Haloterrigena salifodinae: one gene and its partner. The main gene of each other region encodes a partner of the protein of the gene in region 2 in a complex. Links are inferred from orthologs where the notes say so. Each region holds a gene or a part of one and is shown on either strand. Other genes may lie near its edges.

What was found. Proteins that work in one complex are often made in the same cells at the same time.
Region 1: the proteins of dph2 (region 2) and EH209_RS15145 are in contact, whole or in part, in a crystal structure (PDB 6Q2D), measured with the Methanobrevibacter smithii proteins. The link is inferred for Haloterrigena salifodinae from one-to-one orthologs. Residues at the interface, in WP_011954460.1 of Methanobrevibacter smithii: Met1, Met3, Tyr4, Pro28, Glu29, Gly30, Leu31, Met33, Phe58, His80, Thr124, Gln126, Ser179, Gly180, Asn181, Phe182, His183, Leu185, Tyr201, Asn202, Phe211, Ile215, Arg291, Asp295, Asp296, Gln298, Met299; in WP_011954157.1 of Methanobrevibacter smithii: Pro482, Asn483, Lys484, His485, Tyr553, Asp555, Glu556, Glu559, Leu560, Leu591, His592, Glu593, Asp594, Ala595, Val596, His597, Arg598, Gly599, Pro600.

Annotation. Positions count from the first base shown.
Region 1 is NZ_RQWN01000003.1:115,156-118,476, reverse strand. Bases 355-3,274 are described here. They hold EH209_RS15145 (elongation factor EF-2), read left to right. Parts: upstream 355-681; coding sequence 682-2,868; downstream 2,869-3,274. Other genes in these bases: serS (serine--tRNA ligase), read right to left, coding at 3,136-3,274. Outside these bases: EH209_RS15150 (DUF5781 family protein), read right to left, coding at 1-344; more of serS, read right to left, coding at 3,275-3,321. UniProt on the Methanocaldococcus jannaschii protein: Catalyzes the GTP-dependent ribosomal translocation step during translation elongation.
Region 2 is NZ_RQWN01000005.1:68,714-72,063, forward strand. Bases 230-3,178 are described here. They hold dph2 (diphthamide biosynthesis enzyme Dph2), read right to left. Parts: upstream 2,255-3,178; coding sequence 1,205-2,254; downstream 230-1,204. Other genes in these bases: EH209_RS20505 (superoxide dismutase), read left to right, coding at 382-1,161; EH209_RS20515 (DUF7139 domain-containing protein), read left to right, coding at 2,501-3,178. Outside these bases: EH209_RS20500 (DUF7344 domain-containing protein), read right to left, coding at 1-75; more of EH209_RS20515, read left to right, coding at 3,179-3,350. UniProt on the Methanocaldococcus jannaschii protein: Catalyzes the first step of diphthamide biosynthesis, i.e. the transfer of the 3-amino-3-carboxypropyl group from S-adenosyl-L-methionine (SAM) to the C2 position of the imidazole ring of the target histidine residue in translation elongation factor 2 (EF-2).

The sequences.
Region 1 (3,321 bases), on a different replicon or contig from region 2:
ATCTGGTAGCAGTGAGAGAGCTTCCGCCGTTCAACGCTCTTGCCGGCCAGCGCGAGGAAGAGCACTTCCTCGGTCGACTGGGTGTGCGAGGGGTGTTCCTGTTCGTGTCGGGCCATGTGGGCGAACTCGTGGAGGGCCAGTTCACGGGCCATGGCACTCGAGGCGGCCTGCCTCGAGATGTTCAGGACGTGGCGATCGTCGTAGTGACCGGCCCAGGTGCGTTCGTCGGGATCGTCCCGGAGCCGGACGTCGACCGGCAGCGAGAGGTCATGCTCGGTCTCGAAGAGGTCGCGGGCGCTGAGGAATGGAGAAGTCGGTCCCGGTCCCTGTACGCGTATATTCATGTGTACGGATAGCAAGGGGTCGAAGGATTTGACTCTTTTGTGCGTTCGCGTGCGGCGGACGACCTCGGCGTGCCACGTAGCGCGCGGTTGCGACTCCGAACCAGTTTGGGATCGGGCAGGTTCGCAGGGGCGAGTAGGCGGGATCAGACAGTTTGCTGACGATTGCTGCGTAGAACGACGGGTTCGGCGGTAGACGGGCCGGTTGACAGCGACCAAATTGTGTAAGGGATTCACTCACTCAAATTGGATATTCCACCGCTGGAGCCGGGAAACGCGACGAATTCCGGCGGCGACGAAACACTACCCTTTTGACCCCACTGGCGGTAATGGGGGGTATATGGGCCGACGCAAGAAGATCGTCCAAGAGTGTGAACGGTTGATGGACGAACCGGAGAACATCCGGAACATCGCCATCGCCGCTCACGTTGACCACGGGAAAACGACGCTTACCGACAATCTGCTGGCTGGTGCCGGCATGATCTCCGACGAGACCGCCGGCGAGCAGCTCGCGATGGACACCGAGGAAGACGAACAGGAACGCGGGATCACCATCGACGCGGCGAACGTCTCGATGACTCACGAGTACGAGGACACCAACCACCTCATCAACCTCATCGACACGCCGGGCCACGTCGACTTCGGTGGCGACGTGACGCGGGCGATGCGCGCCGTCGACGGTGCGCTCGTCGTCGTCGACGCTGTCGAGGGGGCCATGCCCCAGACCGAGACGGTGCTGCGACAGGCCCTTCGCGAGGGCGTCAAGCCGACTCTGTTCATCAACAAGGTCGACCGCCTGATCTCCGAACTGCAGGAAGGTCCCGAAGAGATGCAGCAGCGCCTGCTGTCGGTTATCAGCGACGTCAACGAGCTGATCCGCGGCATGACCGAGGATATGGACGACATCGACGACTGGACCGTCTCTGTCGAGGACGGCACCGTCGGATTCGGCTCCGCGCTCTACAAGTGGGGCGTCTCCATGCCCTCGATGCAGCGGACGGGGATGGACTTCGGCGAGATAATGGAACTCGAGCGCGCGGACAAGCGCCAGGAGCTCCACGAGCGGACGCCGCTGTCGGACGTCGTGCTCGACATGGTCTGTGAGCACTTCCCGAACCCCATCGACGCCCAGCCCCGTCGTATTCCGCGGGTCTGGCGCGGCGACGACCAGACCGACCTCGCCGAATCGATGCGACTCGTCGACGAGGACGGCGAGGTCGTGCTGATGGTCACCGACATCGGGGTCGACCCCCACGCCGGCGAAATCGCTGCGGGCCGCGTCTTCTCGGGTACCCTCGAGAAGGGCCAGGAGCTGTACGTCTCCGGAACGGTGGGCAAGAACCGCGTCCAGAGCGTCGGCATCTACATGGGCGGCGAGCGCGAGGAAGTGGAGGAAGTTCCCGCCGGGAACATCGCCGCCGTCACCGGCCTCAAGGACGCCATCGCCGGCTCGACCGTCTCGAGCGTCGAGATGACCCCGTTCGAGTCGATCGAACACATCTCGGAGCCGGTCATCACGAAGTCTGTCGAGGCCCAGAACATGGACGACCTGCCGAAGCTGATCGAGACGCTCCGACAGGTCTCCAAGGAGGACCCGACGATCCAGATCAACATCAACGAGGACACCGGCGAACACCTGATCTCCGGACAGGGTGAGCTCCACCTCGAGGTCATCACTCAGCGTATCGAGAAGAATCAGGGTATTCCGGTCAACACTGGTGAGCCGATCGTCGTCTACCGCGAGCAGCCCCAGAACCCCAGCGACGAGGTCGAGGGCATCTCGCCGAACCGCCACAACCGCTTCTACATCTCCATCGAACCGATGACGGACGACCTCGTCGAGACGATCCAGCTCGGCGAGGCCTCGATGGACATGCCCGAGCAGGAACGCCGCGAGGCCCTGCAGGAAGCCGGCATGGACAAGGACACGTCCCAGAACGTCGAGCACATCCACGGGACGAACATCCTCATCGACGACACGAAGGGTATCCAGCACCTCAACGAGACGATGGAACTCGTCGTCGAGGGTCTCGAGGAAGCCCTCGACAACGGCCCGCTGGCCAACGAGCCGGTGCAGGGGACGCTCATCCGCCTCCACGACGCCCGGCTCCACGAGGACACCATCCACCGCGGTCCGGCACAGGTCATCCCGGCGACCCGCGAGGCCGTCCACAAGTCCTTGATCGACGGGAAGATCAAGATGCTCGAGCCGATGCAGGACGTCCGCATCGACGTGCCCAACGACCACATGGGCGCCGCCTCCGGCGAGATCCAGGGTCGTCGTGGCCGCGTCGACGACATGTACCAGGAAGGGGACCTCATGGTCGTCGAGGGTATCGCGCCCGTCGGCGAGATGATCGGATTCGCGAGCGACATCCGCTCCGCGACCGAAGGTCGCGCCTCCTGGAACACGGAGAACGCCGGCTTCGAGGTCATGTCCGACTCCCTCCAGCGCGACAAGATCATGGAGATCCGCGAGCGCAAGGGCATGAAGCTCGAGCTGCCGCCAAGCATCGACTACCTGTAGAGTCGACTCGCCACTCGTAACCGCGATTTCTTCCGTTATTTTTCGCCTCGAGTGCCGGCTCCATCTCTCGACAGATCGGTCGCTCCTCGAATCCGACGAGGTAACCTCGAGAACCCATGCAAGTGTCGCCGAGTCGCTCGGTTTGCCGCCGCTCGATCGAAGCCGGTGTGAATCGAAATCGAGCGGCTCGCCGGTCGCAGCGAGAACGAGTGAAGCGGATCTGAGAAGCGTTTAAAGAGTGAGGTACTGCCAGACGCCGAGATGCGCTTACTCCCGCTCGCCGGCACCGAGCGCGCTCTCGCCGACCTTCTCGTGGCCCTCGATGACCTCTTGACCGCCCATGTACGGCCGTAGGGGTTCGGGGACCGTCACGGTGCCGTCCTCGTTCTGGTAGTACTCGAGGATGGCCACCATCACGCGCGGAATCGCGAGCCCCGAGGCGTTCAGCGTGTG
Region 2 (3,350 bases):
ACGGGTTCCGTCCGCAAGCGCGTCGAAAACCTCGTCTTGAGATATCGATCGGCTGCTGACACCAGGATTACTCATCAACTACTGGTCTGTGTTAGTGGGGCTAAAGAACTGCTCCAAACCACTTTGGAATCAGTGCGAGATTACCCATATTTTACTGAATATCTCCGCTAGAAGTCTAAATTCCCGTTAATAGTAGTACGGTATTTCGATATCGGCTCCATAATAGGATGTTTGTTACTGTATGTCCCCCCTTGCGGGACTATCGTGAACGGACTGTTTCATCGGTAATTACCCAATCTCGCCTGCGACCGACTGCCACGTGAGACGCCGTCGAGTGCCGGGATAACGTTGACGACGCTTTCTCGCGGGAACATATATTGCATGTCAAACGGCCAATTGGATGCCGGATTCCGACGACGAAACGTCTTAGAAACGATCGGCGGCACGGCCGCTATCGCGTTGCTCGGTACGGGTGCGACGACGGTATCGGCGGCCGCGGACGACGATGAGGCAGCCGTAACCGGGGGTTATCCGCGATATCGACTGCCCGACCTCCCGTACGCGTACGACGCGCTCGAGCCGCACATCGACGAGCGGATTATGGAACTCCACCACAGTGAACACCACCAGTCGTACGTCGACAGCACGAACGCAGCACTCGAGGCGTTCGAATCGATGCGATCGTCCGGCGAGTTCGACGGTATCCGGGCCGCGAAGCGCGACTTCTCGTTCAACCTCTCCGGCCACGTCAACCACACCGTCTTCTGGGAAAGCATGAGCCCCGACGGCGGCGGCGATCCCGAGGGCGACCTTGCGGCGGCGCTCGAGTCGCAGTTCGGCTCGTTCGAGGCGTTCCAGGCGGAGTTCGCCGCGACCGCGAACGCGGTCGAGGGCGACGGCTGGGCGATGCTCTTCTACGAACCGCTGGCCGGCGCGCTCGTCGTCGGACAGGTCGAGGACCAGAACGAACTCGCCCACCAGCGCGCGGTGCCGATCCTCGCGCTCGACGTTTGGGAGCACGCCTATTACCTCCAGTACGAGAACGATCGCGAGGCCTACGTCGAGGCGTGGTGGAACGTCGTCGACTGGGGCGGCGTCGGGAAGCGATACGAACTGCTCACGGAGACGGCCGGGGCCGAACTCGAGGCTGATGGGGTGTGATCTAGCTGAAGAGCGGAGAATCGAAAAACGGGACTAAGACCGCCTACCAGGTTCCGTGGAACGTGTCGAAGGAGAGGTCCTCGAGGGACTTGTTGCCGACGGCAATCTCGTATTCGCCGGGCGTGAGCATCGGCTTGTGGAACTGCGGGCCGTCGTCGGTCGTGATCCGCGGACAGCCCGTGTTAACGAACGCGTCCATGTCGAAGTTGCGCAGGCGGTCCGGCGTCACCTCGTCCATCGTGATGAGGTAGGCGTCGTCGTTGTCCGCGAGGATCTCCTGGGCCTGTTCCCAGCGGCCCTGGCCGATCTTGGTACAGAAGATGACGCCCCACTTCTCGGCGTCCATCGCGCGGTGGACGGCACCGTACCGTTGCTTCATGAACTTCTCGGTATCGGCGACGGTGACGACGTTGTTGACGGGGTCGGCGATGACGACGTGTTTCTCGGGGTACTCCATCGCCAGGCCGAGCGGGTGGAACTTTCCGCCGCCGACGTAGAGGACCTGATCCGCTGGCACGTCCGCACTCGCGTAGTTACAACCGAGCACCTGCCCCTCGTGGGTCAGCCGCTCGTCGCCGCGACGGCTGTGGACGTCGTAGCCTCGCTCCTCGAGGAACTCGCTCATCTCCTCGTAGCGGTTCATGTGCTGGGCCGTTGTCACGAGGCCGACGTCTTCGGTCTCCTCGGGCGGCTCCAGAGTGTCGAGGGCCTCCTCCATGATCGGCGTGACCTCGACGTTCGAGAACAGCGGCACGTAGATCACCTTGTCCGTGTTCTTCATCGGCGAGTGGCCGAAGTGGACGAACACGTCGGTGCGCTTCATCAGATAGGTGTCGAGGTCGCAGGCGCCGTAACAGGGCTGGCCCGAGAGCATGAACGTCACGTCGTCGTCGGACAGTTCGCGGAGGTCGTCGGCGACGGCCGGGCCGCGCCGTTTCAGTCCCTCCGGGAACTGCAGGCCGACCTTCTTGGCGTCGCGCTCCTCGATGGCGTCGACGATCTGCTCGAGTTCGTAGTCCCACTCGCGGTCGTGTTTGAGCTGCATTCCGGTGTTCCGGAGGTCCCCCTCGGTGTACTCCGACTCCTGACTCATTATCCGTCATAGCGGCCACGGACGTAAAACGGCCGCGCTTTTCGACCCGTCGTCGAACGGCCCCGAGCGGGGTCCGTTGGCAGCGATACTGAGATAGTGTATGGTGGTGCGTGCACGTTCCCGTGCGGGCGCGTGAAAGAGAAAATCAGTTGCGATCGGTGGCGCCGATGTGCCCTCAGAACCCCGCAGAAACGGATTGGTTTCGCGACCCAACAGTCATAGTACTGGAGTATAAACGGAAAGCTAATGTCAGCGGAACAGTCTCCAGACGGATTTCTCTTCGACCTCTACCGTCGGTACATCGGCGAACCGGAGGATCGAACCGACGTCTATGTCGGCTTCGGTCTGTTTCTCGGCGGCATCGGCCTGGCAAGCATCGCGCTGTTGCTCTTCTTGTGGAGCAGTACGTTCGAAGCCCGCAGCGCGGCCCACATAACGTGGGCCGAACCCGCGTACGGTATCGTCATGATCGCACTCCCGCTTCTCATGCTGGGAATCGTGGTCCTGTTACCCTCCGAGCGCCGGGTGCTGTACACGTCGATAGCGGGCGTTATCATCACGCTCGTGGCCGTCGGCGGCTTTCTGTACGCCTATCCCGACGACTGGAACGGCTACGGAGCCGACTACACGGCGCAGGTCGTCGCGCTCTACGCGATCGGTCTCGCCGGCCTGACGGCGTCGACCGGCGCGGCGCTGATCGCCCACTACCTCGATATGGCCCGGCGCGTCGAGGCCGTCGAAACTGACGACGAGGACGAGGAAGACGAACTCACCGATGCCGACGTTCGGGGCGACATCGACGAGGCGATGGAGGACGTCGAACTCTCCTGGGGCGGCGTCCAGAAGACCGAACACAAGCGTCTGAGCTTCTCCGAGGACGAGTTGGACGAGGTCTCGATCGACGCCGACGCCGGGACGAAGACGACTCGTTCGACCGGTGTCGACGCGCAGGTCGCCGGGCTCAAGGGACTGAAAGGCGGCGAGACGAAGACGACCACCTCGCAATCGACGGTCGACGATCAGACGGCGAAACTGAGGGAACTCCGCGAGCAGCAGCGGGCCGAGGAGATGGCGACGGCCGACGACGACGGCTCGC